Regions from separate parts of the Bradyrhizobium sp. 1(2017) genome, predicted to be linked through region 2. Evidence: riboswitches for the same ligand, from Rfam matches in the RefSeq annotation. Region 2 holds a riboswitch; each other region holds the start of a gene.
The links. A riboswitch is a leader RNA that binds a small molecule or an ion and turns the genes downstream of it on or off. The one in region 2 is predicted to bind cobalamin.

Region 1 (9,776 bases), 1.4 Mb from region 2:
TGCGCGAGCAGGGCGTCGGCTCGTTCGCCGCGCGCACGCTGGCCACCACGGCCCTCGTGTTCGTTTTCTTCGAGATCCTGCCGCACTTCCCGGTCGGGGTGTCGGAGGTGCATTTCATCCTCGGCTCGACGCTGTTCCTGCTGTTCGGCGCTGCGCCTGCCGCCTTCGGCCTCGCATTCGGCCTGCTGCTTCAAGGCCTGCTGTTCGAGCCGGTGGACCTGCCGCAATACGGCATGAACGTGACCACGCTGCTGGTGCCGCTGTTCGCCATTCAGGCCATCGCCACGCGCATCATCGGTCGCAACACCGCCTACGTCGATCTGAAGTACGGTCAGGCGCTGGCGCTTTCGACGACCTATCAGGCGGGCGTGATCGCCTGGGTCGCGTTCTGGGCGCTCTATGGCTCGGGCTTTGCGATGAGCAACCTCGCCAACATCGCAACCTTCGCGGCCTCCTATGCGCTGGTCATCGTGATCGAGCCGCTGGCCGATCTCGCCGTGCTGGCGCTGGCAAAGTCGCTGCGCGGTGTCACCGCGCCTGGCCTCGTCACTCCGCGCCTGCACAACGCGGCGTAAGAGATCAGCGAAGGGCGGCCGGTGCGGCCGCCCTTCGCGCTCGCGATGCTCACGCTCTCCCTGATAGGCATCGGTTGCGGCGATCCCGCGCAGCTCACGCGCGCCGCGATCGCTGCCATCAACGCCGCCGATCTCGTCCTGATCCCGCGCAAGGGGACGGCGAAATCCGATCTTGCGGATCTGCGGCGGACCATCTGCGCGGAGGTGCTCACCAGCGCGCGTGCGCGCATCGCCGAGTTCGATCTTCCCGTGCGCGACGCAGCCGAGGCGGATTACCGCAAGGGCGTGGACGATTGGCACGATGCCGTGGCCGCGACCTGGTCGCAGACGATCGCAAATCATCTCGAAGGCGACGGCAGGGTTGCGCTGCTGATCTGGGGCGATCCTTCGCTCTATGATTCCTCGCTGCGCATTGCGCGGCGGCTCGATCCACCACCGGCAATCGAGGTCGTGCCCGGCATCACCTCGATCCAGGCGCTGTGTGCGGCGCATGCGCTGCCGCTCAACGACATCGGCGAGCCGTTCCTGGTCACGACAGGCCGTCGCCTGCGCGAAGGCGGCTGGCCGCAAGGCGTCGACACCGTGGTGGTCATGCTCGACGGCGGCGCGGCGTTCCAGTCGCTCGATCCGGCCGGCCTCCACATCTGGTGGGGCGCTTACCTCGGCATGCAGGATCAGGTTATCATGTCTGGTCCGCTCGCCGAAGTCGGCCCGCGCATCGTCGCCCTGCGGCAAGAGGCGCGCGAGCGGCATGGCTGGATCATGGACAGCTACATTCTCAAGCGCCTGATGTAAGCGAGGCAGCATGCTCCCCGAATGGGTCTACAAAAAGTGCGCCGAGATCTCTGCCGTCCATCGCGAGGCGGCGATTGCGCGGCAGGCGCAACTGACGAAGCCGACCGGTGCGCTCGGACGGCTGGAGCAACTCGCGATCGAACTGGCCGGCCTTCAGGCGACCGGGCAGCCACGTGCCGCGCGCGTGCCGATCATCGTCTTCGCCGGCGATCATGGCATCGTCGCGCAGGGCGTGTCGGCCTATCCGCAAGAAGTGACCATCGCGATGATGGCGAATTTTGCCGCCGGCGGCGCCGCGATTTCGGTGCTGGCGCGCGAGCTCGGCTCCAGCCTGGAGGTGATCGACGCCGGCACGCTCGCGCAAGGAAAGATGGCGGGCGTCGTTACCGACAAGCCGCGCTCTGGCACGCGCGATTTCAGCGTCGAAGCCGCGCTCATACCTGCCGAGTTGGCATCCGCCTTCGAAACCGGTCGGCGTGCGGTCGCGCGCGCGGAGGTCCATCAGCCCGATCTTCTTGTCTTCGGAGAGATGGGCATCGGCAACACCACGGCGGCGGCGGCGATTGCAGCAAGCCTGCTCGGCATCAACGCCGAGGAGATCGCGGGCAGCGGTACCGGTGTCGATGCGGCCGGCCGCACGCACAAGGCGCGCGTGATCGACGCTGCGATCGCGCGCCATGGCATTGCGGGAGCGGCGCCGGAGCAGATCCTGTGTGCCGTCGGCGGTTTGGAGATCGCGGCGATCTGCGGCGCGATCATCGCGGCTGCGCAAGCGCGCATTCCCGTATTGATCGACGGCTTCATCGTGTCGGTCGCAGCGCTGGCGGCGGTGCGGATCAACCCGTCGTGCCGGCCATTCCTGCTGCCGTCGCACCAGTCGGCGGAGCAGGGACATCGGCTGGTGCTCCGCGCGCTCAACGTGCAGCCGCTGATCAGCCTCGATCTCAGGCTCGGCGAGGGATCGGGCGCGGCGGTCGCGCTCCCCCTCGTGAGGCTCGCCTGCAGCCTTCACAACGGCATGGCAACCTTTGCGCAGGCCAATGTGCCTGACAGGCCTAGCTGATCCGTTGATTGACCGACACGACACGCCAGCCGCTGGCGAGCCGGTCGATCCGGGTCAGCGACAGCGGATCGATCACGAAGCGCAGCGCTGCTTCGGGTGTGAGATCGAGCGCGATGCAGAGCACCGCGCGGATCGTGCCGGAATGCACGACGAGCGTTGCTGGTCCAGCTCCGACCCGTGCGAGCCCCAGCCGGGCGCGCACGACCTGATCCTCAAAGCTCTCGCCGCCCGGCGGCCGCCCGTGCGCCGGATCGCTCCAGAACCGCGCGTAGGCCTCGTCGCCTTCCGCGGCGATGTCGTCATGCCGGCGGCCGGTCCATTCGCCAAAATCCTGCTCGCTGAATTCGGGCATCAGCTCGGGTGCAAGTCCCAGCGCTCGCGCGGTCTCGACCGTGCGCCGCGACGGGCTGGCGTAGCTCGCGGCGCCTTTCGGGAGGTGCTGCCGCAGCGCCTGCAATGGCCTGGGATCGCCGAGATCGGCCGGCGCGTCGGCCGCATGGATCGTCCCTTTGATGCCGTCGACCGGCGCATGCCGTATCAGCCAGAGGAAGGTCTCGCCTTCCATGCTCGCCTCCAAGGAAGTTGGCCACTGTGGCCATCGCGCCGCAACTAGCACATTGACTCTATCTCGACGGTAATCCTAGATGCTCGCGACGGTTTTCCCGAGAGGGAATGAAAAGGGAATGCGGTGCGGGGACATTGTCCCCAATGCCGCGGCTGCCCCCGCAACTGTAAGCGGTGAATCCTTCGTCGGAAGCCACTGGGTCCTCGGTCCCGGGAAGGCGACGAAGCGGTCACGACCCGCGAGCCAGGAGACCTGCCGTCAGCCGTGGTCACACGCGAAGTGTCGGTCGGGGAGTACAGACATTCGGCTTCATCGGACGGCTTAAAAGCCCAGGATGAGACCTCGTTCGCTGTGACGTGCCACTGACGTCATACCGAGGCCTAAACCGTGCCTTCCATCCCGGGTGTACGACCACGCAAATTCCTGCTCGCGTCTGCGGCGCTTACGTCGCTGGCCGCCGCCGATGTTCCTGCCGCGCTGGCGCAGCAGGCCCGCGAACCCGTGCCGCCCGTCGAGGTGTCGCCCGCTCAATCCCGCAAGCAGGCGAGGCCAGTCAGCCGGGAGGCGCAGAGCACACGCCGTGCGGCTGCACGCAGGCCGGCGGCCGCATCCGCAGTGCCCAAGCCTGTCTTTCCAACCGATGCAGCGCAAACGCCGCTCAACACCAATGTGATCGCCGAAAGCGCCTCGCGCCTCGGCTTGACGGTGCAGGAGACGCCCGCGACCGTCGAGGTGATCTCGGCCCGGACCATGCGCGAGCAGGGCTATCGCACCGTGTCCGAGGTGGCGCAGGGCGCGGTCGGCGTCACCTCCGGCGACAATCCGGCCGAGCCCGCGGCCTTCTCCATGCGCGGCTTCACCAACAGCCAGATCAACACGCTCTACAACGGCATCAAGATCGGCCCGCAGAACATGACCTCGCGGATCACGGATACCGCGAATCTGGAAGCCGTGGAGTTCGTGAAAGGCCCGGCTTCGGTGATGTCGGGCGAAGGCGCCGCCGGCGGCGCGATCAACCTCGTCACCAAACAGCCGTACACCGGTCCGATCCGGAACGAGGCGGATTTCTCCTGGGATTCGCTGAACTCGTTCCGCGCGCATTATGGTTCGGGCGGCAGTACCAATGTGCAGGGCTTGGACTATCGCTTCGACATCAGCCGCGCCTCACTCAATGGTTTTGCCGACGACACCAACACCAAGACGTTCGACGTCTCCGGGCAGCTCAACTATCGCGTCTCCGACAGCCTCAAGATCTGGGGCGCGATCGAGTATCGGGAGGACCGCTCCAAGGCCTATTGGGGTGCGCCGCTGGTGCCGATCGCCTACAGCGGCGCGCACGCGACGAGCGGCATTGTCTCCGGCAACTACGTCTCCAACTACAACGGAACCAATCTCGGTGCCGTCACCATCGACGACCGCACCTTCAACACCAATTACAACGTGCTCGACAATCGCAACGTGGCACAGGAGGTCTGGCTGCGCGGCGGCTTCGAGCTGAAGCTGGCGCCGGACCTCACGCTGAAGAGCCAGGCCTATGGCTATGGCGCGGAACGCTCGTGGTTCAACAACGAGATCGAGGCGTTCAATTCCACCACGAACCTGGTCGATCGCGAGCGCTTCTATGTCGCGCACAGCCAGCGTCTGGTCGGCAACATCACCGACCTGATCTGGGACAGCAATATTGCAGGCTTCGACAACCGGCTAGTGACGACGCTGTCGTCGAGCTATCTCGATTTCGTCAGGCCCGGCGCGGCAAACTTTCCCGGCGATTCCGTTTCGCTGGTCGATCCCAACCGCGGGTTTTACGGCCTGCTCACGACGCAGCAGCAGACCGCGCGCATCGACAACGAAGCGCTGTCGTTCGAGGACCGGCTGAGGCTGACACGCAGCTTCGCGCTGGTCGGCGGCCTGCGCGTCGAGCATATCGGCCTCGACCGCAATTCGACCGACGTCAACGGGCTGGTGAAGGCGGGCTTCCCGTTCACGAATGACTGGGCCCCGGTGACGGGTCGGATCGGCTACACCTGGGATGCCATTCCCGGGCTGACCTTCTACAGCCAGTACGCCACCGGCGCCGACGTCGCGGCGAACAACATCTTCCTGCTGGGGCCGACCCAGCCGCTCGACCTGACCACCGCGCGCACCTATGAGACCGGTGTCAAACATCTGTTCTGGGACAACCGGGCGGAGTGGTCGTTCGCGGCCTATGACATCCTGCGCAAGAACGTCTACGCCGCGGCCGGCGGCATGCAGCTCAACATCGCCGGGCGGCAGGAATCGAAGGGCGTGGAGCTTGCGGCGGCCATCCGCCCGATCGAGCCGTTGCGGCTGTGGGGCAACATCGCCTATGTCGACGCGCGCTATGCCGACTATAATTTCGTGGGCGGCTCGTTCTCCGGCAACACGCCGCCGAACGTGCCGCGCATCGTCGCGAACGCCGGCGCGTCCTGGCGCTTCTTCACGCCCTGGCCGGTGGAGCTCGGCATCACCGGCCGTCACGTCGGCGATCGTTACAACACCGACGCCAACGTCGTGACGATGAAGGCCTACACGGTGGCCGACGTCTATGCCTTCGTCGACATCCCCAGAACGGTGTTCAACGCGGTCGACAAGGCCCGCCTGACGTTCCGCGTCCGCAACATCACCGACAAGCGCTACGCGATCTGGGGCGATCCGTTCTATCCCGATCAGATCCTCCTGGGCGCGCCGCGCACCTACGAACTCTCGGCGGCGTTCAAATGGTGAGGCCTTGAGCGCATGCTGAGCGCGATCGTCCTGTTGCACCGCTGGCTCGGGATCGCGTTCTGCCTGCTGTTTGCGATGTGGTTCGCGACCGGGATCGTGATGCACTTCGTTCCGTTTCCGTCGCTGACGGCAGCGGAGCGATTTGCCGGACTCGTGCCGCTGGATCGCGGCGAAACCAGGATTTCGATCGCAGACGCCGTGGCGGCGAGCGGGATCGCGGATGCTACGCGCGTTCGGCTGATCCAGCGGAGCGATGGCGCTGTCTACATCGTGTCGGGCCTGTCCGGCTCGCGCGCGGTCCGTGCTTCCGACGGGCAGGATGCGGCCGTGATGTCCGCCGATGTCGCACTCGCCATCGCAGAAGGTCATGCCCGTCAGCGCGGGCTCGATGTGGCACGGGCTGCGATCGTCGCGAGATCGAACTACGACCAATGGAGCGTGCCGAACGGTTTCGATCGTCATCGTCCGTTGTTTCGCGCTGCTCTCGGCGATGCCGCTGCAACGGAGATCTATGTCTCGTCGCCGACCGGCGAGATCGTGCTTGATACGACGCGTAGCGAACGCGCGTGGAATTGGGCCGGCAGCGTGCTGCACTGGATCTATCCGACGGTTTTGCGACGCAACTGGGCGCTGTGGGACCGGGTGGTCTGGACGCTGTCGCTGCTGGCGCTGATCGCAGCATTGCTCGGTGCGGTGCTCGGAATCGTGCGGATCCAGCCGCGCGCAGGCCGGATCTCTTCGCCATACCGGGGCTGGCATGCGCTGCATCATCTTATAGGCCTTGCGGCGGCGGTCTTCCTGCTGAGCTGGATTTTCAGCGGCTGGCTCTCGATGGATCACGGCCGACTGTTCTCGCGCGGGCAATTAACCCCGACGGAGGCCGGCGTGATGAACGCCGCGCCGGATTGGAGAGAGGCCGCATCGCTCGATCGGCAGCCAATATCTCCCTCGGCTCGCGAGGCCGAATGGTTGGCCTTCAACGGTAACATCTATCGGCGCGATCGGATCGGCCTGCACGGTCAGACATTGATCAGCGCGGGAGGTGCGCCTCGCGACGGAGGGGCGGCATTCCTGGATGTGCACGAGATCGGGGCGTTGACGGCGCGCCTCGCCGCTGGCTGCACCGCACCGTCGCTGCTCGCCGGCAACGATGACTATCCGGCGCGATCCGTGATCCCGGGTGCACCGGTCTACCGCTCCGCCTGTGGCGACCTCTGGTTCGATGTCGACGGCGCCGATGGCAGCGTGCTGCAAAGACTGGACCCGTCGCGGCGCGCTTATCGTTGGCTCTACGGTGCGCTGCACACGCTTGATTTTCCGATTTTTCTGGCCCATCCGCGGCTGCGTGATGTCGTGATCGTCGGCCTCTGTGCGCTCGGGCTGGTGTTCTCCGTCACCGGCATCGTCATCGGTTGGCGGCGCTTGCGATCCTCGCTGGCAGCCTGAAATGAGCCGCAATTTGCGGCTCGATCCGGTACCGGGTCAGCAGACCAGCAATGCCTTGTGGCGGCATCATTGATCCTTTTCGCCGGCGGCCTTTCGGTGTAGCTCTGCGCTCGCCCGAAACGGCGGCACCGACCCGTCGAAGCCCGAAAATCATGCAGGAGACAGCAAGGATGTACCCGAAAGTTCAGATGTTCATTGCCGGCGAGTGGACCGACGGCACGTCCGGCAAGTCGGAGGACATCCTCAATCCCGCCACCGGCCAGCCGATCGGCAAGACCCCGCACGCCTCGAAGGCCGATCTCGACCGCGCGCTGGTGGCCGCCAAATCCGGCTTCGAGGTCTGGCGCAAGATGTCGCCGTTCGACCGCTACAAGCTGATGCGCAAGGCCGCCGACATCATCCGCTCGCGCGCCGCCGAGATCGCGCCGGTGATGACGATGGAGCAGGGCAAGCCGGTGGTGGAAGCGCAAGGCGAGACCATGCTGGCCGGTGACCTCATCGACTGGTTCTCCGAGGAAGCCCGCCGCGCCTATGGCCGCATCGTGCCGCCGCGGATGGGCAATGTCTCCCAGCTCGTGACCAAGGAGCCGGTCGGCCCGGTCGCGGCCTTCACGCCGTGGAATTTCCCGATCAACCAGGCCGTGCGCAAGATCTCGGCCGCGCTCGCTGCGGGCTGCTCGATCATCGTCAAGGGCCCGGAAGAAACGCCGGCGAGCTGCATGGAGCTGGTGCGCGCCTATGCGGACGCCGGCATTCCCCCGGGCGTCGTCCAGCTCGTGTTCGGCGTGCCGTCGGAAGTGTCCGAATATCTCATCCCGCATCCGATCATCCGCAAGATCAGCTTCACCGGCTCGACCGCGGTCGGCAAGCACCTGGCCGCGCTCGCCGGCCTGCACATGAAGCGCGTCACCATGGAGCTCGGCGGCCACGCGCCGGCGATCGTGTTCGCGGATGCCGATCTCGACAACGCCGCAAAAATCCTGTCGGCCAACAAGTTCCGCAACGCCGGCCAGGTCTGCGTCTCGCCGACGCGCTTCCTGGTGCATGAAAGCGTCTACCAGCCCTTCGTCGACAAGTTCGTCGCTGCCGCCAAGAGCCTGAAGGTCGGCAATGGCCTCGACAAGGACACCCGCATGGGTCCGCTGGCGAACCCGCGCCGTGTCGACGCCATGGAGGGCTTCGTCTCCGACGCGGTCCAGCGCGGCGCCAAGGTGCAGGCCGGCGGCAAGCGGATCGGCAATGAAGGCTTCTTCTTCGAGCCGACCGTGCTGACCGACGTGCCGCGCGATGCGCGCATCATGAACGAGGAGCCGTTCGGACCTCTTGCGCCCATCACCTCGTTCCGCAGCTATGACGAGGTGGTGGCGGAAGCGAACCGCCTGCCTTACGGCCTTGCGGCCTATGCCTACACGACCTCGACCAAGACGATGCAGGCGATCGGCGCCGACGTCGAGAGCGGCATGGTCTCGATCAACCATCACGGCCTCGCGCTGCCGGAAGTGCCGTTCGGCGGCATCAAGGATTCCGGTTACGGTTCCGAAGGCGGCCTCGAGGCGATCGAGGGGTATCTCAACACGAAGTTCGTCACGCAGGCGAGCGCGTAACGCGCAAGAAGAGTGCAGGGCGGGTTAGCCTTGCGACTGTGCGCAGCGCAGTCTGCAAAGGCTAACCCTCCCTGCGACGCTGCCGGTGGCCGTGATCGTGGCCCCGCCAGTCCCTTCGCAGGTGCCGGAAGGGCATCCGTCGTCCCTCCGTGATGAGGGTCCGAAGGAAGCGAAACTCCCGCAATACAAGCCGCGAGAGCGATGTGCCGTGTTTGATCACGGCAACGTCTCCCAGGATGCGCGACGTCCCAGCCAAATCCCGCTGGCGAAGGCGGAATTAGTGGCATACCATTTGCACGCCAATGGGTTCTGGTTTCACCCGCCCTTGGCCAATGATGGCCGGCATCACGGCAATAGTGGGAGGACTTCATGGATCGCAGGACCGTATTGAAGGGACTGGCCGGCGCGAGCAGTCTGGCGTTGACGGGCGGCCTCTCGGCGCCTGCGCTGTCGCAAGGCGCTTCCGCGCGCACGCTGCGTTTCGTGCCTCAGGCCAACCTTGCCAATTTCGATCCGATCTGGGGCACCCAATATGTCGTGCGCAATGCCGCCGCGATGGTCTGGGACACGCTCTACGGCATCGACGCGCAGCTGCAGCCGCAGCGGCAGATGGTCGAGTCCGAGGAGACCTCCGACGACGGCAAGACCTGGACGTTCAAGCTGCGCCCGGGCCTCAAATTCCACGACGGCGAGCCGGTGCTGGCCAAGGACGTCGTTGCGAGCCTGTCGCGCTGGGCCGCGCGCGATCCGATGGGCCTGATGATCATCCCGATCCAGCAGGAATTGACCGCTGTCGACGACCGCACCTTCAAATGGGTCTTGAAGCAGCCTTTCCCGAAAATGCTCTACGCGCTGGCCAAGAACAACGCGCCGTGCTCGTTCATCATGCCCGAGCGCATCGCCAAGACCGATCCCTTCAAGCAGATCACCGAATATGTCGGCTCGGGTCCGATGAAGTTCGCCAAGGGCGAGTGGGTGCCCGG
Region 2 (9,776 bases):
ATCAGGCGGATATAGGCTTCCGCCGCGCTTTCGGGATCGATGCGCGACATGAAGGCGACGTGGGTGAAGGTCGGCACGTCCTGCTTCGCGGCGAGCTGGCAGACCGCGGTCAGCTCCTGCACGCCGGCGCCGGGCGCGTAGGCGTTCAAGATGCCGATCCCGATGCCGCCTTCGTTGAGGCCGCGTGACAGGCGCTCGAGAATGCCGGCGACCTCCGCATCGGTCGCGACGTTCTCGATCCAGCGGCGGTCGCGCATGGCATTGCCGAATGCCTCCAGCGAGCTCTCCGCATTGGAGCCCGTCATTGCGCCGATGCGCGCAAACGCCCAATTGGCGGCAGCGCCGTAGTTCAGCACGCGGCCCTTCCGCGCCTGGCGCTCATACCAGGACGCGACCGGCAGCACCCCGGCCTCGAGATCGAGCGTGGTCGTGACGCCGTCGAACGCCTGCATGCGGTCGGCCGGGACCGACTGGCCATGCGCGTGCAGATCGATGAAGCCGGGCGCGACCACGAGGCCGGTGGCGTCGATCACCCGCTCCGCGCCGCCGAGCGAGGAGCCGACCGCCGCGATCTTGCCGTCCACCACCGCCACGTCGCCGATGGCATCCATCCCGCTGGCGGGATCCACCACCCGGCCGCCAGAGATCACCAAACCGCTCATTCAACTATCCTCCGCGCTGAATTCGTATCAAGGCAGATTCTGAAGGGAACGACCACCTCCGCCGAGGCCGATGCATCATGCTCGTACGGAAGATCATTTGGCAGGCAGATCACAAACGCGAACGCGTTCTCGCGGCATGTTCTGCCCGAGCTGTGCTCTTCACACCCTCTCGAAAAAAAGGGCGCAGGGAAGACCGGGCACCGGCTGGCACCCATAAGACCCCTGCGCTGAACGAATGCACGCGCAGTGCACAGGGGAGACACAGGGCAGCCAAGACCAGGCCTTCCCTGCGCGATGGTTTGACGGCCTATGCCGCGCTCTCCCGGGAGCCGAGTTCCTTCTGGCCTCCCTCACCCCAACGAAATGCACGGCAGCGCGCCGGTTGACGCGATGACGCCTTCGCCAGGGCTTGACCGTAGCAACGACGGCCAGGACCACACGGTTTCGCCGTACGCGGACGACCCTGCTTTGCCAAGAGGCTTCGCAGGGCACGGGCGCCGTCCGTCTTCGCGGGACGTGCCATGCTCACGAGGTTCATCTCGCCCTGCACGCAACTGACCCGCCTTAGCGCCGCCCGCGTCCACCGCAATCCCAGCCCGCGTTCGTGACGACGTACGACCGCCCCTTTGGTGGTCTGGGATGGGCAACACATACGATAAATCCGAATTTCGGTAAAGTGGAATATTTTCAACGAAAAGGCTTGACACAGGATTGGGGTGTTTCGCCGACGTGCGGTGGAGGATCCCCGCATCGCCGATGACGGTGCGAGGCGCTGAACTGTCTCGGGAGAGCCAGTTGACAGCGCTTTGCAAATAAAACTAGGGTGACTGCGACGGTTCTCCTTCGGGAGATCAATAGGGAATACGGTGCGGGGATCCCCCAACGCCGTGGCTGCCCCCGCAACTGTAAGCGGTGAGCCTTCGCCAAATGCCACTGGGCCTGCGGGCCTGGGAAGGCGGCGACAGGCAACGACCCGCGAGCCAGGAGACCTGCCGTCAGTCGTGGTCACACGCGAGCACATTGGGCGGGGTGTCCTGGTGGGTGTTGAGTTGTCTTCCTCCTGAGGAAGCGGCCAGACTGCGTTCGCGGTGACGTGCCACGTTATCGCGAGCCTATTGATGATCTCCCGTATAATCTTCGCGCCACGGCGCCGCCGCGCGTTGCTCCGTTCAGTTGCATTCTCCTGCCTCGTGTTATCGACCGACGGCTGGGCACAGTCCCAAACGCCGGTCCAGACGCTCGCCCCCGTGGTGGTGCAGCCACCGGCGAGGCCGCCGAATGCCCGCAGCACCCAACGCAGCTCTGCTGCCGCCCGCGCCGCGCGGTCGCGCCAGCAGCGCAACGTGACTACCAATACACAAGTTGCCGCGCCGACTGGTCCTGTCTTCGCCGCACCGACGCTCAACCTCACCGGCGCGAGCACGGCCGGCAGCCGGCTCGGCCTGACGCGGCTGCAGACTCCGGCCAGTGTCGAGGTGATCTCCGCCGAGACCATCTCCGAACGTGGCCAGCAGAACATTCTCGACGCGGTCACGCAAAATGCCACCGGCTTCACCGCGAGCCCGGCGCCGGGCAATGGCGGCGTCTCTTTCAATACCCGCGGCTTCACCGGTCTCGGCTCCGTGATGACGCTGTATGACGGCACCCAGCTCTATATCGGCGCCGGTACGGTGACCTTTCCGTTCGACACGTGGTCGACCGAGCGCATTGAGGTGCTACACGGTCCTGCGTCGGTGATGTATGGCGCGGGCGCGGTGGGCGGCGCCATCAACATCGTTTCGAAACTGCCATTGTGGGTCCCTCGCAACCAGGCCGAGGTCTCGCTGGACACGAACATGACGCGACGCATTGCTGTAGACAGCGGCGGTCCGGTCAGCAAGGACGTCGCATACCGCATCACCGCCTCCGGCAACATGTCCGACGGCTGGGTCGATCGTGACGACACCTCGAATGTCGCGCTTCATGCCGTGGTTCAGGTCAGGCAGAACGAAGACGTCACGTGGACGCTGTCCACGGACTATGGTGACCGCAACCCGTCCCGCTACTTCGGCACGCCGCTGATCAACGGCAGGCTCGATGAATCTCTACGCTTCAAGAACTACAACGTCAGCGACAGCCACATCCGCTATCAGGATAGCTGGAACCAGGTGAAGACCGATTGGCAGGTCGCCGATGGAATTTCGATTCAGAACACGCTTTACTATTTGAACTCCAAGCGGCACTGGAAGGACGTCGAAAGCTACGCCTATATTCCTGCCACCGGCCTGGTCAACCGAACCAGCTACATCGAGATTTTTCACGATCAGCAGCAGGTCGGCAATCGCATGGACGCGAAATTCCGCGGGCATGTCCTTGGCATGGCCAATGAGTTCCTTGCAGGCTTCGACGTCAACAGCATCAACTTTGCCCACACCAACAATTCGCCCTATGGGGGCTCGTCGTCCGTCAATCCGTTCAATTTCATCCCAGGCGCATTCAACAGCCCGAACGCCACGGTTCCCGGCTACGGCAGCGTGACCAATCAATACGCGCTGTTTGCCGAGAACAGGCTGTCGGTCACCGAGCAACTGTCCTTGATTGCCGGCATACGTCAGGACGAACCGACGATCACGCGCACCGACTATGTTTCGCCCGCCAACAGCTTCGAGAAGTCGTTCTCCTCGACAACCTGGCGCGCAGGTGCGGTCTACACACCGGTCAGGGATCTCGCTTTCTATGGCCAGTATGCCACCGCGGTCGATCCGGTCGGAGGGCTGATCTCCCTGTCCTCCGCAAACAAGAACTTCGACCTCGCCACCGGCAGACAGATCGAGATCGGCGTCAAGCAATCATTCTGGGGCGGCCGCGGCGAATGGACCTTGGCCGGCTACGAGATCGTGAAGAACAACCTGCTGGCGCGCGATCCCAACATTCCGTCGTTGACCGTCCAGGTCGGCCAGCAATCGTCACGCGGTGTCGAAGCATCAGTGGGTTTCCTGCTCGATTACGGCTGGCGTATCGACGCCAATACAGCCTTGCTGCGCGCGAAGTATGACGACTTCGTGCAGGCGGTCGGCGGCGGCAGCGTGAACTATGCCGGCAACGTACCCGTCAATGTGCCGCAGCACGTCTCCAATATCTGGGCGACCTGGGCCTTCGCCCCGAACTGGTCGGCCAACGCGGGCGTCCAGATCGTCGGCAAAACCTACGCGGACAATGCGAACACGGTGACACGCCCGGCCTACAACATCGTCAATGCCGGTGTGCAATGGAGGCCCGATCCCAACACCACCGTGTCGTTCCGCGTCTACAACCTTTTCGATGAGGTCTACACGACGTCGGGCGGCACCACTCAGTGGCTGCTCGGCATGCCACGCACGGCGCAGCTCGCCGTCAACGTGAAGTTCTGAGCGTGGCACGCGCGCTGAAACGCGCACTCCGGCGATGGCTGTACATCGGCCACCGCTGGGTCGGCATCGTCACCTGCCTGTTCTTCGCCATGTGGTTCATTTCCGGCGTGGTGATGATGTATGTCGCTTTTCCCGGCCTCTCCGACAAGGAAAGGCTGGCAGCACTTCCTGCTATTCAATGGGAGAAGGTGAGGCTCTCGCCGGACGACGCGATGAAGGCGGCAGGCGCCACGCGCTATCCGCGCGATCTCCGGCTTTCCATGCTGGCCGACGAGCCGGTGTATCGGATGACCGGCTGGGACGGCAAGCGGCAAGCCATCTCCGCAGCCGATGGCCGCGTCATCACGGGTGTTTCCGAACAGCAGGCGCTCGCAGTCGCGCAACATCATCCCGCGAGCAGAACACCGCAACTCGAAGACATTATCGATCGCGACCAATGGAGCGTTACGGCCCGGTACGATCCGCTGCGACCGCTTTATCTCATTGGGCTGGGCGACAACGACGGTACCAAGCTCTATGTCTCCTCACGCTCCGGCGAGATCGCGCTCGACACCAACCGCACCGAGCGCGTCTGGAACTGGCTCGGCTCGATCCCGCACTGGATCTATCCGACCGTTTTGCGCAAGGACGGGCCGTTGTGGCGGCTCGTCGTACTTTGGATCTCCGGTATCTGCCTGATCATCGGCGTCACAGGCATCTGGATCGGCATCCTTCGCGTGCGGCTAAAGCGTCGCTATGCGAGCGGCAGGATCACGCCCTATCGCGGCTGGATGGCTTGGCACCACGTCACCGGCCTGATCGCCGGCATCTTCGTGCTGACCTGGACGTTCTCCGGTTGGCTTTCGCTCAATCCCGGCGAGTATTTCGCAAGCCGCAACGCGACGCGCGAGGTGATGCAGCGCTATGCCGGCCATGATGCGCCGACGATTGCGACGACGCTGCCGACGCCGCAATCGGGCGTCGTCGAAGCGCGCTTCGTCTGGCTTGATGGCAGCCCGATGATGATCGCCGCATCGCGTGACGGCACGCAGACGCCGCTGGAGGTGACGTCGGGCCAAATCACGACGCTCCCGCAGGATCGGCTTTGGACCGCCGCAACAAAATTGCTGCCGCAAGCTCGCCTCGCGGAGCGGCTCGTCCTCGGGGAATACGATTCCTATTGGTATGCACATCATCACGACCGCGAATTGCCGGTACTGCGTGCAGTGTTCGATGATGACGCGAAAACATGGTTTCACATCAGCCCAGTCACGGGTGACATCATTGGCCGCGTGGACAGCAGCCGGCGCACGTATCGCTGGCTGTTCAACGCCCTGCACAGTTTCGATTTCCGGTTGCTGCTGATGTATCGCCCGGCCTGGGACATCGTGGTGTGGCTGCTGTCGATCCTTGGGACCATTGTCTCGGTGAGCGGTGTCGTTGTCGGCTGGCGCTATCTGCGTCGTTGAGGCAAACCCGCAAGGCCAAGTTCTACGGGTTTCGGCGCGGGTTCCGGACGCAGGCGAACGCCGCGACGTGATCACGAAGGGGGCTTCGCCGTCTTCTCGCCTCCATTGTCATTCAGGGAGCTAGACGGGGCGGCTTACGGTGGGCAAAGTTCCCAAGGGTTCCGTGTGATCGTCCGACGTCTTCAGCAACGCGACTCCGGTCATTCCATTTCGCGCCGCGCTTTCCTCGGTGGATTTGCGTCGGCCGGGAGTGCCCTCGCACTCGGCGGATGCGCCGGCCTGGGTGCGACCGGTGCACGCTATGACGCCTCGTCCCTCTCCGTTGAACCCACAGTGCTCGTCACCACCACGCGCAAGCCCGTCAGCGGCGCCCGTGCCAAACCCTGGTTTGGACCAGAGCGCGCGACCACCATGACGGTCGCGCGGGCGAAACTCGTGGCGCCGGACGAGAGCCGTCTTTCTCTCGCCTCGGTTGGGCTCGGCGATTGGCGCCTCGATCGGGTGGAACCGGTGTCGGCCGACGCTGGCGATCTCGCTGCGCAGGCCGGCAGCGGAGACGTGCTGATCTATGTGCACGGCTTCAAGCAGACATTCGAGACGGCGGTGCTGGATGCTGCCCACCTCTCCGATGGGATAAAGTTCCGCGGCCGGACCATGGCGTTCTCCTGGCCATCCAAGGCCGGATTGTTCGACTATGCCTACGACCGCGACAGCGCGATGTGGTCTCGCGACGATTTCGAACGCGTGCTCTCCGCGCTCGTGTCGGCGCCAAGCGCCGGCCGCGTACATATCGTCGCGCACAGCATGGGAACCATGCTGACGCTCGAAAGCCTGCGTCAGCTCCATGCACGATACGGCGACACCGTGACGAGCAAGATTGGCGCGGTCGTGTTTGCCTCGCCCGACATCGACATGGACGTGTTCACGTCGGCGATCCACCGCATCGGCCCGCTTGCCGGCAAGATCGTCGTGATTGCTTCGACGAACGATCGCGCCCTCGCGCTGTCCGGACAAATCGCAGGTGGAATGACCAGGGTCGGCGCCGCCGAGAAGGCCGTCATCGCGCGACTCGGCGTGCGCGTGGTCGATGCCTCGCAAGAAGGCTGGGGCATCATCAACCACGATCTGTTTCTGTCGAATGCGGAAGTGCAGCGGGTGATCCGCCGCTCGATCGACGGCACGATGGCGTAAGGGAGCGGCTGCGCCGGGGCTGTGCGACAAGCTTGCTCTCGTGCGCCCGTTACGGCTTCAAGCAAAAAATCCGGCCGGCCACGAGGCGTCGGCTGACTTCCGTAGGGTCTGACATGATGAACGCTACCCTTCCGGCACGCCGGCCAGCCGCATTCCCTCAACGAGGCGTTCGTGGACAGCAAGAAAAACCGGATTGTCGCTCGGTACGTGAGCGCGAAACCGACAGATGGTGAAGCTCGGATCGAGCGCCAGTCCCGCTTGTACCGTGGCGCGCGCCTGGTCGAGTTCGCCAATCCACGCAAGCGCTGCTCCGAGAGGGAAATGCGCGAACGAATGGTTTCGATTTGCGTCGAGGCCCCGACGCATCCAGATGACCGCTTCGTCATCTGCACCGAGCTGCGCCTTGGCAAGACCGACATAGGCCATCCAACGAGCGGTATAGGTATCGCGCGGGGAAAGGCGGAAAGCCTCGTTGATGTGAGTTTCCGTTTCTGCGCCTCGACCGAGGAAGAACTTGGCAAGGCCGATGAGAGCATGAGCGCGGGCCAAATTGCGATCCAGCGCCAAAGCCTGCTGGCACTCCGCGATGCCTTGGGCTCCGCGTTTCGTGAATATTTGCGTGTTGCCCAAAGTCACGTGAGCCAAAGCGTGGTTTGGTGCGAGGGATAGCACCCTCATTATGGTTGTCTCCGCCGCAGCAAGCCGCGCTGAGTAGTCATCGGTCATAAAGGAAGCCCCTAGTGAGGTATTGACCCGTGCCAAACCGACCATGGCCTCGATATTTCCGGGATCGAGCACGAGGGCCTTCTCGAAAAAGCCGCGTGCACGTATCAGGCAATCGGGTGTCTGCCCCTTGTTGAACCAGCTGCTGCCTTGGAACACCAAGTCCATCGCGTCTGGACGCAGTGAACACTCCCCTCGGCGGGCCTCGGCGGCAATAAGTTCTGCATCGAGCGCGTTGGCGAGCCTCGATACGATTTCATCCTGCATTTCGAAGAGGTCGGCAATGGGCTTGTCGAAGCGCTCGGCCCAAAGGTGGTTGCTGGTTTCGGCATCAATCAACTGCGCATTCACCCGCAAGCGATTGTCACCGCGCTGCACCGAGCCTTCGAGCACATAGCGAACGTTCAGCTCGCGTCCTAGCTTCCTTACATCCACGGCCTTGCCTTTGAACGTGAACGCTGTGTTGCGCGCAATCACGAACGCGCCATTGATGCGTGACAGATCCGTGGTCAGGCTCTCGGTCACACCATCTACGAAATACTCCTGTTCGGGATCGCCGCCGATGTTCGCGAACGGTAGCACCACGAGCGAAAGGTGTGGGGCAGAAGACGGCAACTGGACAACCCCGTCGATGATGTGGTTCCCGTTCGGGCCCACCGCATAGGCACGTATCGGACGCGCGATATTCTTGAGGATTTGATCGCCAAGATCTGCAAACTCGACCGGGACCTTTCCACGAACTTGTTCGTAGGCGGAGGAAGAGATGCAGATGCCACCCGGTTCGGCGATACCCTCGAGCCTCGCAGCAATGTTGACGCCGTCGCCGAGAATGTCATCGCCCTCGATCAATATGTCCCCGAGGTTGATTCCGATCCGAAACAGCATGCGCTGCTCTTGTGGCACCGCTTCGTTTCTCCTGACCATCACCGTCTGCACCGCCATCGCGCATTCGACCGCATCCACCACGGAGGGAAACTCAAGGAGCACGCCGTCCCCCGTCGTTTTCACGAGGCGACCACCGTGTTTCGTCACAAGCGCGTCGGTAACCTTGCGATGTTCGCGGAGCGTGCGGGCGGTGCCGACCTCGTCGAGGCCCATGAGGCGTGAGTAGCCTGCAACGTCAGCGGCTACTATGGCCGCCAACCTGCGCACAACCCGACCTGGTTGGTTTTGCTCCATGGCCAAACCATCGCCTTCGCCGGGCATTCTGCACAAAGGCGCGACTGGGAGGCAAGGGTCTAAGAGGCCCCAAGGCTCGCGATGTAGCTTACCAAGCTCCGAGCGACCTAGCGGAATCGGTCAACCATCTGGTCGTATGAAGGCCGCGGCGGCTACACGGAGTAGATAATGAAGTGCCCCGACGGCACGACGGCGCAAGTGAGCCCGCGCGGCGTCGGGCTATGCGATCAAACGTTGCACCAATGCGGACTCGCTCGAATACGTCAGGAGCGCCTCGTGAGTCGCCCGGGTCACCCCGACATAGGTCAGTCGGACGCAGTCTTCGACGGTCTCGCCGTGGCGGCCGAGCAAGCCCAGGCCGGCAATGGCGACGCAGGGAAACTCCAGCCCCTTCGCGCTGTGCATGCTCAAGAACCGCACCGCCACCCGCTTGACCGAAACCCTGTTGCGATTGTCCTTTGCCATATCGATCGGCACGTTGTGCCTCGCGAGTATCTGTGCGATCCGGCCGCCGATCCAGTGTTCGGGGTAGAGACACGCCATCTGCGACCATTCGTACCCGGCCTTTTTCCGGTCGAGAAACCACTCGGCGACGCAGTGAGCTTCTGCGTCCACGCTCACGCACCGTCGAACGTCCGGCTCCAGTCCCTGTCGACCCGCATCTTCGGGCAACAGGATGGCGTGCTCGTCGTCGGCCGTGACGCCCGGAGCGCCAATGACGTCTGCAGCGAAGCGTCTCGCGAAGGCGACGATTTGCGCGGTGTTGCGGTAGTTGACCTTCAACACGGTCGTTCTGCCGCTCGCTTCAATTCCGAGCTGTTTCCAGACCGGGCGTTCACGTCCCTTGTAGATGGCCTGGATATCGTCGTAGACGACCATCAGCGCCTTCGTGCGCGGGTTCACCATCTTGGCCGCAAGCGCGAGCCATTGCGGCTCGAAGTCGTGCGCCTCGTCGATCAGGACGGCGTCGTACTGCTCCATCGGGATATGGCCTTGATCAATGGCCTTCACGACCTCTGAAACGCTCGCAGCCAGTCGCTCCGCGTAGTCAGGATAATCTCGCTCGGATGGGACGGGAATCCCATAAGTCCGCAGCATCCGGTAACACCAGGAATGAAAGGTCAGGACCTGGACGCGGTTCTCCACGCCCCTGCTCTGCATGGCATCCTCCAGTCGCCCGGCGA
Region 3 (9,776 bases), 1.4 Mb from region 2:
TCTTGCCCGATCGCGCTCCGCCCGTGATCAAGATGACGGCCATCAAAATCTCCTGTCGGGCAGCACTAATCACCAATCACGGCCAAAGACAAAGCCGAAATCAGCCAGGCGGGGGCTTGCGCTCCGGGTTGGCTTTGCGCAACAGGAGCGGGACAGGAGACGAATGTGGGCTTTGCGGGGGCGATGGTGGTGGCGATGGCGGTGGATGCCCTTCTGGGCTGGCCGTCGTGGCTGTTCGCCCGGATCGGCCATCCCGTGACCTGGCTGGGCCGGCTGATAGAGGCCATCGACACCGCGTGGAATCGCGCGTCCGATCCGCCGGCGCTGCGCCGCGCTGCTGGCGTCGCTGGCGCGCTGCTGGTCATCACGCTCTCCGTTGCAGTCGGCGCGGTGGTTCAGTCCTTGCTACCATGGGGCTGGATCCAGATCGCGCTGGTCGGCATCCTCGCCTGGCCGCTGGTCGCGCTGCGCTCGCTGCATGATCATGTGGCTGCCGTCGCAAAGCCGTTGAGCGCCGGTGACGTCGCCGCTGCGCGAGACGCGGTCTCGCGCATCGTCGGCCGTGATCCCGCGGCGCTCGATGAAGCCGGCATCGCGCGCGCGGCGATCGAGAGCCTCGCGGAGAACGCCTCCGACGGCATCGTGGCGCCGGTTTTCTGGGGTGCGCTGTTCGGCCTGCCCGGCATCTTCGGCTACAAGGCGATCAACACGCTGGACTCCATGATCGGCCATCGCAGCGAGCGGCACGAAGCCTTTGGCTGGGCTGCCGCGCGCATCGACGATGTCGCCAATTTCATTCCGGCGCGCCTGACCGGATTCCTGTTCGTGCTGCTGGCGCCAAGGCGATCGGAGGCGCTGGCGTGCATAACGCGCGATGCGCGCCGTCATCGTTCGCCCAATGCCGGCTGGCCGGAAGCGGCCATGGCCGGCGCGCTCGGCGTGCGGCTCAGCGGCCCCCGCATCTATCACGGCAGCGTCACCAACGAGCCCTGGCTCAACGAAGGCGGGCGCGAGCCGCTCGCTGCTGATATCGACGAGGGCCTGGCCGTGTATCGCCGCGCCATGCTGCTGCTCGCCGGCCTGCTTGCGATCCTGGCCTTCGCGTGAAACAACGGGGCATGCGCGAGCACGGTGGAAATCTCGATCTGGCCCAGCAGCGGTTTGGCGGACGCGCTGAGGACTGGATCGACCTCTCGACGGGGATCAACCGGCTGCCCTACACGGTCGGCGAGGTGAACGGCCGCGCTTGGAGCGCGTTGCCGTCGCGCGCCGAGATCGAGGCGCTGCATCAGGCCGCGCGGCACGCCTACCGCACGAGCGCGCCGATCGTCGCGATGGGAGGTGCGCAGGCTGCCATTCAATTGCTGCCGCAACTGGCGGCGCCCGGCCGCGTGCGCATCCTCGCACCGACCTACAATGAATATGCGGGGGTGCTGTCGGCCGCGGGCTGGGACGTCCAGGAGGTCTCCGGGCTGGACGCGCTGGCGGGCGCGGACCTGGCGATCGTCGTCAATCCCAACAATCCCGATGGCCGGACGTTTACGCCGGAGGATCTGCTTGCGCTTTTGCCGCGTGTTAACCGTCTCGTCATCGACGAGAGCTTCGCCGATGCGGTTCCGCAGCTGTCGCTTGCGTCCGAAGCGGATCGGCCGGGGCTGCTGGTGCTGCGCTCATTCGGAAAGTTTTACGGTCTTGCCGGCCTTCGCCTTGGCTTCGCGATCGGAAATGCGGCCGACGTCGGCAAGCTCGCGGCGATGTCGGGTCCATGGCCGGTGTCGGGCGCGGCAATCGAAATCGGCTGTCGCGCCTTGCGCGATGATGCCTGGGCCGAGACCACATCCGCGCGGCTTGTTCGCGATTGTGTACGTCTCGATGAGATGGCGTGCGGTCAGGGATGGACGCTCGTTGGTGGCGCGCCGCTGTTCCGTCTCTACGAAACTCCGGATGCACTTGCCGCGCAGGAGAAGCTCGCGCGTGGTCAAATCTGGTCGCGCGTGTTCGGGCGAGAACCGACATGGCTACGCCTCGGCCTTCCCGGCAGCGAATCCGAATGGATTCGCCTTGCCGAAGCCCTAGCGCGCTAGCGCGAGCAGACCGTCAACGTCGAGATGCTTTTCGATGTGATCGGCGAGGGCGTCGAGCGCACTCTCGACCCTGGCATGATAGGGCTCGTCGCCTGCGGGGATGTCGAGCTTGGCCAAGAACGCCTTGCGGAAATCATCCGACGTGAATACGCCGTGCAAATAGCTGCCCTGCACGCGCCCGTCGCCCGAGATCGCGCCTTCCGGCTCGCCATCCACGGTCGCAAATGGCCGCGCGCGATCCGGCCCATTGGTGCGGCCGATGTGGATTTCGTAGGCCTGGATAGGTTGCCCGGTCGCTGCATGCACGGCCGCAACGCGCGTCAGCGTCTTCTGCGGGCTCATCACCGTTGTCACATCCAGCAGCCCGAGGCCCGGCGTGTCGCCCGCAGGGCCCTCGATCCCATCGGGGTCGGCGACGCTGCGCCCGAGCATCTGATAGCCGCCGCAGAGGCCGAGCACATGGCCGCCCCTGCGGTGATGCGCGATGAGGTCGATGTCCCAGCCCTGCGCGCGCAGGAAGGCGAGGTCGCCGCGGGTGGATTTGGAGCCGGGGATGATGACGAGGCGCACGTCGCCGGGAATGGCATCGCCCGGACGCACCATGACGAGATCGACGCCGGCCTCGAGCTTGAGCGGATCGAGATCGTCGAAATTGGCGATCCGCGACAGCGCAAGGCAGGCGATCTTGCACTGGCCCGGCTTGCGCGCGTCGCTCAGGCCCAGCGCATCCTCGGCCGGCAGCTCGCCGGCGCGTGCGAACCAGGGCAAGACGCCCAGGCCGCGCCATTCGGTCTTCTGCGCGATCAGCCTGTAGCCGTCGTCGAACAGCGTGGGATCGCCGCGAAACTTGTTGATGACAAAACCCTGGATCATCGCGGCATCGTCAGGATCGATCACCGTCTTGATGCCGACGAGCTGGGCAATGACGCCGCCGCGGTCGATGTCGCCGACCAGCACGACCGGAACGTCCGCCTTGCGCGCGAAGCCCATATTGGCGATGTCGGCCTTGCGCAAATTCACCTCGGCCGGACTGCCGGCGCCCTCGACCAGCACGAGATCGGCGCGCGCCTTCAGGCGCTCGAAACTTTCCAGCACCGCGCCCATCAGTGACGGCTTCATCGCCGCATAGTCGCGCGCCCGCGCGGTGGCGATGCGCTTTCCATGCACGACAACCTGCGCGCCGACATCTGTCTCGGGTTTGAGCAGCACCGGGTTCATGTCGGTGTGCGGCTCGACGCCGGCGGCGAGCGCCTGCAGCGCCTGGGCGCGGCCGATCTCGCCGCCATCGACGGTGACAGCCGCGTTGTTCGACATGTTCTGCGGCTTGAACGGGAGCACGGGCAGGCCGCGCCGCGTGAAAGCGCGCGCGAGACCGGCGACGATGAGCGACTTGCCCACGTCCGAGCCGGCCCCCTGGATCATCAATGCGCGCGCCATGGTGTTTTCAGAAACTTGGTGCCGTCAGAACTCGACGCCCGCCTGCCCCTTGATGCCGGAGCGGAAGGGATGCTTCACCAGCGTCATCTCGGTGACGAGATCGGCGATCTCGATCAGCTCGTCCTTGGCGTTGCGCCCGGTGAGGACGACATGCGTCATCTCAGGCTTCTGCGTCGTCAGGAATTCGACCACTTCGGCGATGTCGAGATAGTCGTAGCGCAGTGCGATGTTGATCTCGTCGAGCACGACCATGCGCAGGCTCGAATCGCGGATCAGCTCCTTGGCCTTCTCCCAGCCGGCGCGGGCGGCGGCGATGTCGCGCGCGCGGTCCTGCGTCTCCCAGGTGAAGCCTTCGCCCATGGCGTGGAACTGGCAGAGGTCGCCGAAATGGCCGGTGAGCAGGCGCCGCTCGCCGGTATCCCAGGCGCCCTTGATGAACTGCACGACCGCGCAGGGAAAGCCATGGGCGACACAGCGAACGATCATGCCGAAGGCCGAGGAGGACTTGCCCTTGCCGGCGCCCGTGTGGACGATGATGAGGCCTTTTTCGCCGCTCTTGGTCGCCATGATCTTGTCGCGCGCGGCCTTCTTCTTCGCCATTTTTTGGGTGTGGCGGGCGTCGCTTTCCTCGCCCGTTTGGGTCTCCGGTTCAGGTGTCATCGGTCCCGGTCCTTCGGCTTGACAAGTGGCGGCCGGCGGCAAATGGTGGGCCGGCGTTGGTTCCTGTCCTATGACAGGCGAAGAGGGAATGCGATAGGGTCCGAATCGGCAAGATTTGGGTCCAAAATGCAGCCGCCCCCGCGACCGTGACCGGAGAGATGCCCGAAGCCACTGACTCCCAAAAGGGAATCGGGAAGGTGGGGATCGAAGGGCAAAACCCTGCTCCGCAAGCCGGGAGACCTGCCAGCGCGGACGATTTTGGACCGGCGGACGGGGTGTTCCGCGACGGGGAAACGGGCCTCCAAAAAACGGTCCGTGCGCCTCTTCGCTTCCCGCTGTTTATTCTGGAAGGGGCGATGACGGTCACACTTCACGTCTGCATTACCTGCCGCGCCGGCCAGACGCTTGGCGAGGGCGAGACGACGCCCGGCAAGCGCTTGCATGGTGCGATCCTCGACGCCGGCGTGCCCGACGGCGTCCAAGTGGTTCCCGTCGAATGTCTGTCGGCCTGCAGCCAGGGCTGTTCGGTCGCGCTCAGCGCGCCCGGCCGCTGGTCCTATGTCTACGGCCGCCTGTCGGATGCGAATGCGCATGATGTCGTCGCGGGCGCGGCGGCCTACGCGGCCGCACCCGATGGCCTCGTGCCCTGGCGCAGCCGCCCGGAAATCTTCCGCAAGCAATCGCTTGCCCGCATTCCCCCCATTGCCGTCGTGCCGGAGGCCGCCGAATGAACTCGCTCGCAAAAGTCCCCGTCACGGTGGTCACCGGTTTCCTCGGCTCCGGCAAGACGACGCTGATCCAGCATCTGCTCGCCAATCCGGGCGGCAAGAAGCTCGCCGTGCTCGTCAACGAGTTCGGCAGCGAGGGGGTCGATGGCGAGATCCTGAAGTCCTGCGCCGACGCCAATTGTCCGGAGGAGAACATCGTCGAGCTCGCCAATGGCTGCATCTGCTGCACGGTCGCCGACGATTTCATTCCGACCATGGAGCAGCTCCTGGCGCGCCCGGTGCGGCCCGATCATATCCTGATCGAGACCTCGGGCCTGGCGTTGCCAAAACCGCTCCTGAAGGCGTTCGACTGGCCAGAGATCCGTTCGCGCATCACCGTCGACGGCGTGATCGCGCTGGCCGATGCCGAAGCCGTCGCGGCCGGCCGCTTCGCGCCCGATCCCGCCGCGGTGGAAGCGCAGCGCGCGGCGGACGAGAACCTCGATCACGAGACGCCTCTGTCCGAAGTGTTCGAGGACCAGATCGCCTGCGCCGACATCGTGCTGCTGACCAAGGCCGATCTTGCGGGCACGGCGGGAATCGAAGCGGCCAAGGCCGCGATCACCGCCGAGATGCCGCGCCGAGTGCCGATGCTGCCCGTCACTGACGGTGCGGTCGATGCGCGCGTCATCCTCGGTCTCGGTGCTGCCGCGGAGAACGATCTCGCGGCGCGTCCCTCCCATCATGACGGCGAGGAGGAGCACGAGCACGACGATTTCGCCTCGGTCGTGATCGACCTGCCCGAAGTGGCCGACATCGACGCGCTGGTCGCATCGGTCCAGAAGCTGGCGCGCGAGCAGAACGTGCTGCGGGCCAAGGGCTATATTGCCGTCGCAGGCAAGCCGATGCGCCTGTTGCTGCAGGCGGTCGGCGAGCGTGTGCGCCATCAGTTCGACAAGCCCTGGGGCGCAGGTGTCAGGCAGTCGAAGCTCGTCGTGATCGGCGAGCACGGCGATATCGACGAGGGCGCGATCAAAGCGGGACTCGGTGTCTGATGCACGTCGTCTTCCGCGAGAGCCGCGGTCTCGAGGAGACCGCGACGCCAAGAGACATCGGCCAGGACCCGGCCGATCTCGTGGTGCTCTCGTATTCGGATTCCGACCTTGCCGCGTTCGCGGCCGGCTGGCGGCGCGGCCGGCGCGGCCTGCCGTCGCTGCGGCTCGCCAACCTCGCAGAGCTCCGTCATCCGCTCTCGGTCGACACCTATATCGAGCGCACGCTGTCGCAGGCGCGCGGCATTCTGGTGCGGCTGATCGGCGGTGAGTCCTACTGGGCGTACGGGCTCGCGGCCCTGCAGCAACTTGCGAAGGATCGCAACATCGTGCTGGCCGTGTTGCCGGCGGACGGCCGCGATGACACGCGGCTCGATGCGTATTCGACCTTGCCGGTCTCGACACTGCGCCGGCTCAAGGTGCTCTGCGACACCGGCGGTCCGGTCGCCGCGCAGGCGGCGATTGCGCAGCTCGCGCTGGCCTCGGGTCTCTATGCGGGGCCGGTCGTCGGTGAAATGATCGTGCCCGAGATGGGATTTTATGATCCGGCGCGCAGTGTCATTGCTGCGCCGGTGGGCGGCGAGGGGAAACCGCGCGCGCTGGTGACGTTCTATCGTTCCTATCTCACCGCTGCCGACACCGGCCCGATCGATGCCCTGATCGCCGCGCTGCTCGAGAAGGGATTTGACGCCTATGGCGTGTTCGTCACCTCGCTGAAGGCTCCGGGCGTTGCCGATTGGCTGCGCGCGCATCTTGCGCAAAATCCTGCGGCGGCGATCGTCAACGCGACCGCGTTCTCGGGCCTGGGCGATGACGGCACGACGCCGTTCGATGCCGCGTCCTGTCCGGTGTTCCAGGTCGCGCTCTCGACGGCGCGGCGCGAGGATTGGGCGGAGTCGCTGCGCGGCCTGTCGCCCGGTGATCTCGCGATGCATGTGGTGCTGCCCGAGGTCGATGGCCGCCTGTTCGCGGGCGTTGTGAGCTTCAAATCCGCTGCGGAGCGCGATCCCGAGCTGCAGTTCTCGCATCTGGCGCACAGGCCCGATGAGGAGCGCGTGAGCGCCGTTGCCGCGCGCGTGGCGGCCTGGCGCCGTCTTGCGGAGACGCCGGCCAGCGAAAAGCGACTGGCGCTCGTGCTCCCGAATTATCCGGGCCGGCCGCACCAGATCGCGCATGCGGTGGGGCTCGATGCGCTGGCGTCGGTAGAAGCCTTGGCGTCCGATCTCGCGGAGGCCGGCTTCGATGTTGCGCCGGTCGATGCGCTCGGCGAAGCGCTGCTGAAGCAGTGTTTGACCTGGAGCGTGGCCGATTATCGCGCAGCGCTTTCGCGCCTGCCGCAATCCCTGCAGGACGATCTCGCGCAGGCCTGGGGCGCGCCGGAGAATGATCCGAGCTGCCGCGACGGCGCGTTCCACTTCGCCGCTGTCGCGTGCGGCAAGTCGATCGTCGCGGTCCAGCCCGAGCGCGGCGATACGTCCGCGCGCGATACCGACTATCACGATCTCGCGCGCACGCCGCGCCACTCCTATGTCGCGTTCTATCTGTGGCTCCGAGAGCAAGGCAGCGATGCCGTCGTGCACATGGGGGCGCATGGCACGCTGGAATGGCTGCCCGGCAAATCCGTGGCGCTGTCGTCGGGCTGCTGGCCGGAGGCCCTGATCGGCGATCTCCCCGTCATCTATCCCTTCATCGTTAACGATCCCGGCGAGGCCGCGCAGGCCAAACGGCGTATCTCGGCCGTCACTATCGGCCACCTGCCGCCGCCGCTTGCGGCGTCCGTCGTGCCGGAGGGGTTGCGCCGGCTCGAACGCCTGCTCGACGAATATTCGACCGCCGACGGACTTGATCCCGCGCGCCGCCAGCGCTTGATCGCAGCGATCCGCGACGAGGCGCGTGCGGCAGGCCTCGAAAATGATCTTGGCCTCGATGCATCGGCAGCGCCCGCCGAAGCGATCCCGCGAATCGACCGTTTCGTCTGCGATCTCAAGGAGAGCCAGTTCGGCGATGGCCTGCACGTGTTCGGCCGCGGCGCCTGCGGCGAAGCGGAGCGCGATGCGCTGCACGCCGCGCTCGCAGGCCGGCGCATTGCGCCGGGGCCGTCGGGCTCGCCCTATCGCGGGCGGCAGGACGTGCTGCCGACCGGCCGCAATCTCTTTGCCGTCGATCCGCGCGCGGTGCCGACGCCATCGGCGCATGCGCAGGGCATCAGGCTCGCCGAAGAGCTGCTCCGCCGGCACTTGCAGGATCATGGCGATTGGCCCAAGGGCCTCGTCGTCGACCTCTGGGGCTCGGCAACGATGCGCACCGCGGGCGAGGAGTTCGCGATGGCGCTGCATCTGGCCGGCCTTGCGCCGCGCTGGGATCACGCCGCCGGGCGCGTCACCGGCTACGACATCATCGCGCCGGCCGAGCTCGGCCGCCCCCGCATCGACGTCACGCTGCGCGTTTCCGGCCTGTTCCGCGACGTATTTTCCGGCCTGGCGCAATTGTTTGAAGCCGCCGCCGAGGCGCTCGCGAGCCGCGAGGACGAGGGCGACGAAAACCCCTATCGTCACCGTGCTTCCCGCGTGTTCGCGCCGCGGCCCGGACAATACGGCGTCGGCCTGTCGGCAATCCCCGATGCCTTCACACCCGAGACGCGTGATGCCGCCGGCGAAGCCTGGCTGTCGGCATCGTCCTGGGCATTCCAGGCGGATGGCGCGTTGCAGCCGGATCGCGCCGGCATCGAACAGCGGCTCGCATCCGCTGACGCGTTCGTCCATGTACAGGACCTGCCGGAAACGGATCTCTTGCTCGCCGCCGACTATGCCGCGCATGAAGCCGGTATTGCGGCCGCAGCGGCGCATCTCGGTGCGGCAGGGCCGGCGCTCTATCACCTCGACACGACACGCCCCGACCAGCCGCACGCGCGCACATTGACCGAGGAAATCTCGCGCGTGGTCCGGGCCCGTGCAGCCAACCCGGCCTGGATCGCCGGCATGCTGCGCCACGGTTTTCGCGGGGCGGCCGAGATCACCGCAACGCTCGAGCACATGGCCGCCTTCGCGCATCTGGCCGACGCCGTGCCGCCGCATCTGTTCGATCTCTACTACGATGCGACGCTCGGCAATGACGATGTCCGCGCCTTCATGGCGCGCGAAAACCCGGCGGCGCTTGCTGCGATGGAGACATGCTTCACCCGCCTGCATGAGGCCTCGCTCTGGCGAACGCGCCGCAATTCGATCGCGGCTGCGCTGCGGGAGGCATCATGAGCGCGTCGGTGGTCAAGGGCTGGTGTCCCGGCGCGCTGCGGCCGATGCAATCGGGCGACGGGCTCGTGGTCCGCGTGCGCCCGTTCGGTGGGCGGCTCGAGGCAGCGCAGATCGCCGGCCTTGCGGAACTCGCCGATCGGCACGGCAATGGCCTGATCGACGTCACGAGCCGCGCCAATCTCCAGATCAGGGGTGTCAGCGATCAGAGCCACCGGCCGCTGCTCGACGGCCTCGCGCGGCTGACATTACTCGATCCTGACCCGGAGACGGAAACGCGCCGCAACATCCTGGTGACGCCGTTCTGGAGCCCCGGCGACGAGACGCAGGCGCTCGCGGCCGAGCTCGAGGAGGCGCTTGCCAATAGCGCGCTCGCACTTCCGACAAAATTCGGCTTTGCCATTGATGACGGCAGGTCGCGCGTGCTGGCCGGCGATTCCGCCGACGTGCGCATCGAGCGCGATCGCAGTGGCCGGCTCCTGGTGCGCGCCGACGGTGCGAGGCTCGGCCGTTCCGTCGGGCGTGGCGGCGCCGTGCCGACTGCGCTCGCGCTCGCAAACTGGTTCATCACGTCCGGCGGCATCACGG

Region 1: linked by a shared signal. The riboswitch ahead of HAP40_RS14220 (TonB-dependent receptor) and the one ahead of HAP40_RS07955 (TonB-dependent receptor) in region 2 are both predicted to bind cobalamin.
Region 3: linked by a shared signal. The riboswitch ahead of HAP40_RS14135 (DUF1636 family protein) and the one ahead of HAP40_RS07955 (TonB-dependent receptor) in region 2 are both predicted to bind cobalamin.

The regions. Positions count from the first base shown of each region.
Region 1 is NZ_CP050022.2:3,031,341-3,041,116, forward strand. It holds gene HAP40_RS14200 (energy-coupling factor ABC transporter permease) at 1-575, shown strand, start outside; gene cobF (precorrin-6A synthase (deacetylating)) at 621-1,370, shown strand; gene cobT (nicotinate-nucleotide--dimethylbenzimidazole phosphoribosyltransferase) at 1,381-2,433, shown strand; gene HAP40_RS14215 (histidine phosphatase family protein) at 2,426-2,998, opposite strand; cobalamin riboswitch at 3,071-3,272, shown strand; gene HAP40_RS14220 (TonB-dependent receptor) at 3,386-5,743, shown strand; gene HAP40_RS14225 (PepSY domain-containing protein) at 5,756-7,189, shown strand; gene HAP40_RS14230 (NAD-dependent succinate-semialdehyde dehydrogenase) at 7,360-8,793, shown strand; gene HAP40_RS14235 (ABC transporter substrate-binding protein) at 9,163-9,776, shown strand, end outside.
Region 2 is NZ_CP050022.2:1,642,182-1,651,957, reverse strand. It holds gene HAP40_RS07960 (amidohydrolase family protein) at 1-662, opposite strand, end outside; cobalamin riboswitch at 1,479-1,673, shown strand; gene HAP40_RS07955 (TonB-dependent receptor) at 1,781-4,051, shown strand; gene HAP40_RS07950 (PepSY domain-containing protein) at 4,054-5,499, shown strand; gene HAP40_RS07945 (alpha/beta hydrolase) at 5,665-6,690, shown strand; gene HAP40_RS07940 (adenylate/guanylate cyclase domain-containing protein) at 6,814-8,592, opposite strand; gene HAP40_RS07935 (UvrD-helicase domain-containing protein) at 8,812-9,776, opposite strand, start outside.
Region 3 is NZ_CP050022.2:3,013,413-3,023,188, forward strand. It holds gene cobU (bifunctional adenosylcobinamide kinase/adenosylcobinamide-phosphate guanylyltransferase) at 1-43, opposite strand, end outside; gene cbiB (adenosylcobinamide-phosphate synthase CbiB) at 166-1,107, shown strand; gene cobD (threonine-phosphate decarboxylase CobD) at 1,119-2,084, shown strand; gene HAP40_RS14125 (cobyric acid synthase) at 2,073-3,521, opposite strand; gene cobO (cob(I)yrinic acid a,c-diamide adenosyltransferase) at 3,546-4,181, opposite strand; cobalamin riboswitch at 4,222-4,443, shown strand; gene HAP40_RS14135 (DUF1636 family protein) at 4,538-4,912, shown strand; gene cobW (cobalamin biosynthesis protein CobW) at 4,909-5,943, shown strand; gene cobN (cobaltochelatase subunit CobN) at 5,943-9,191, shown strand; gene cobG (precorrin-3B synthase) at 9,188-9,776, shown strand, end outside.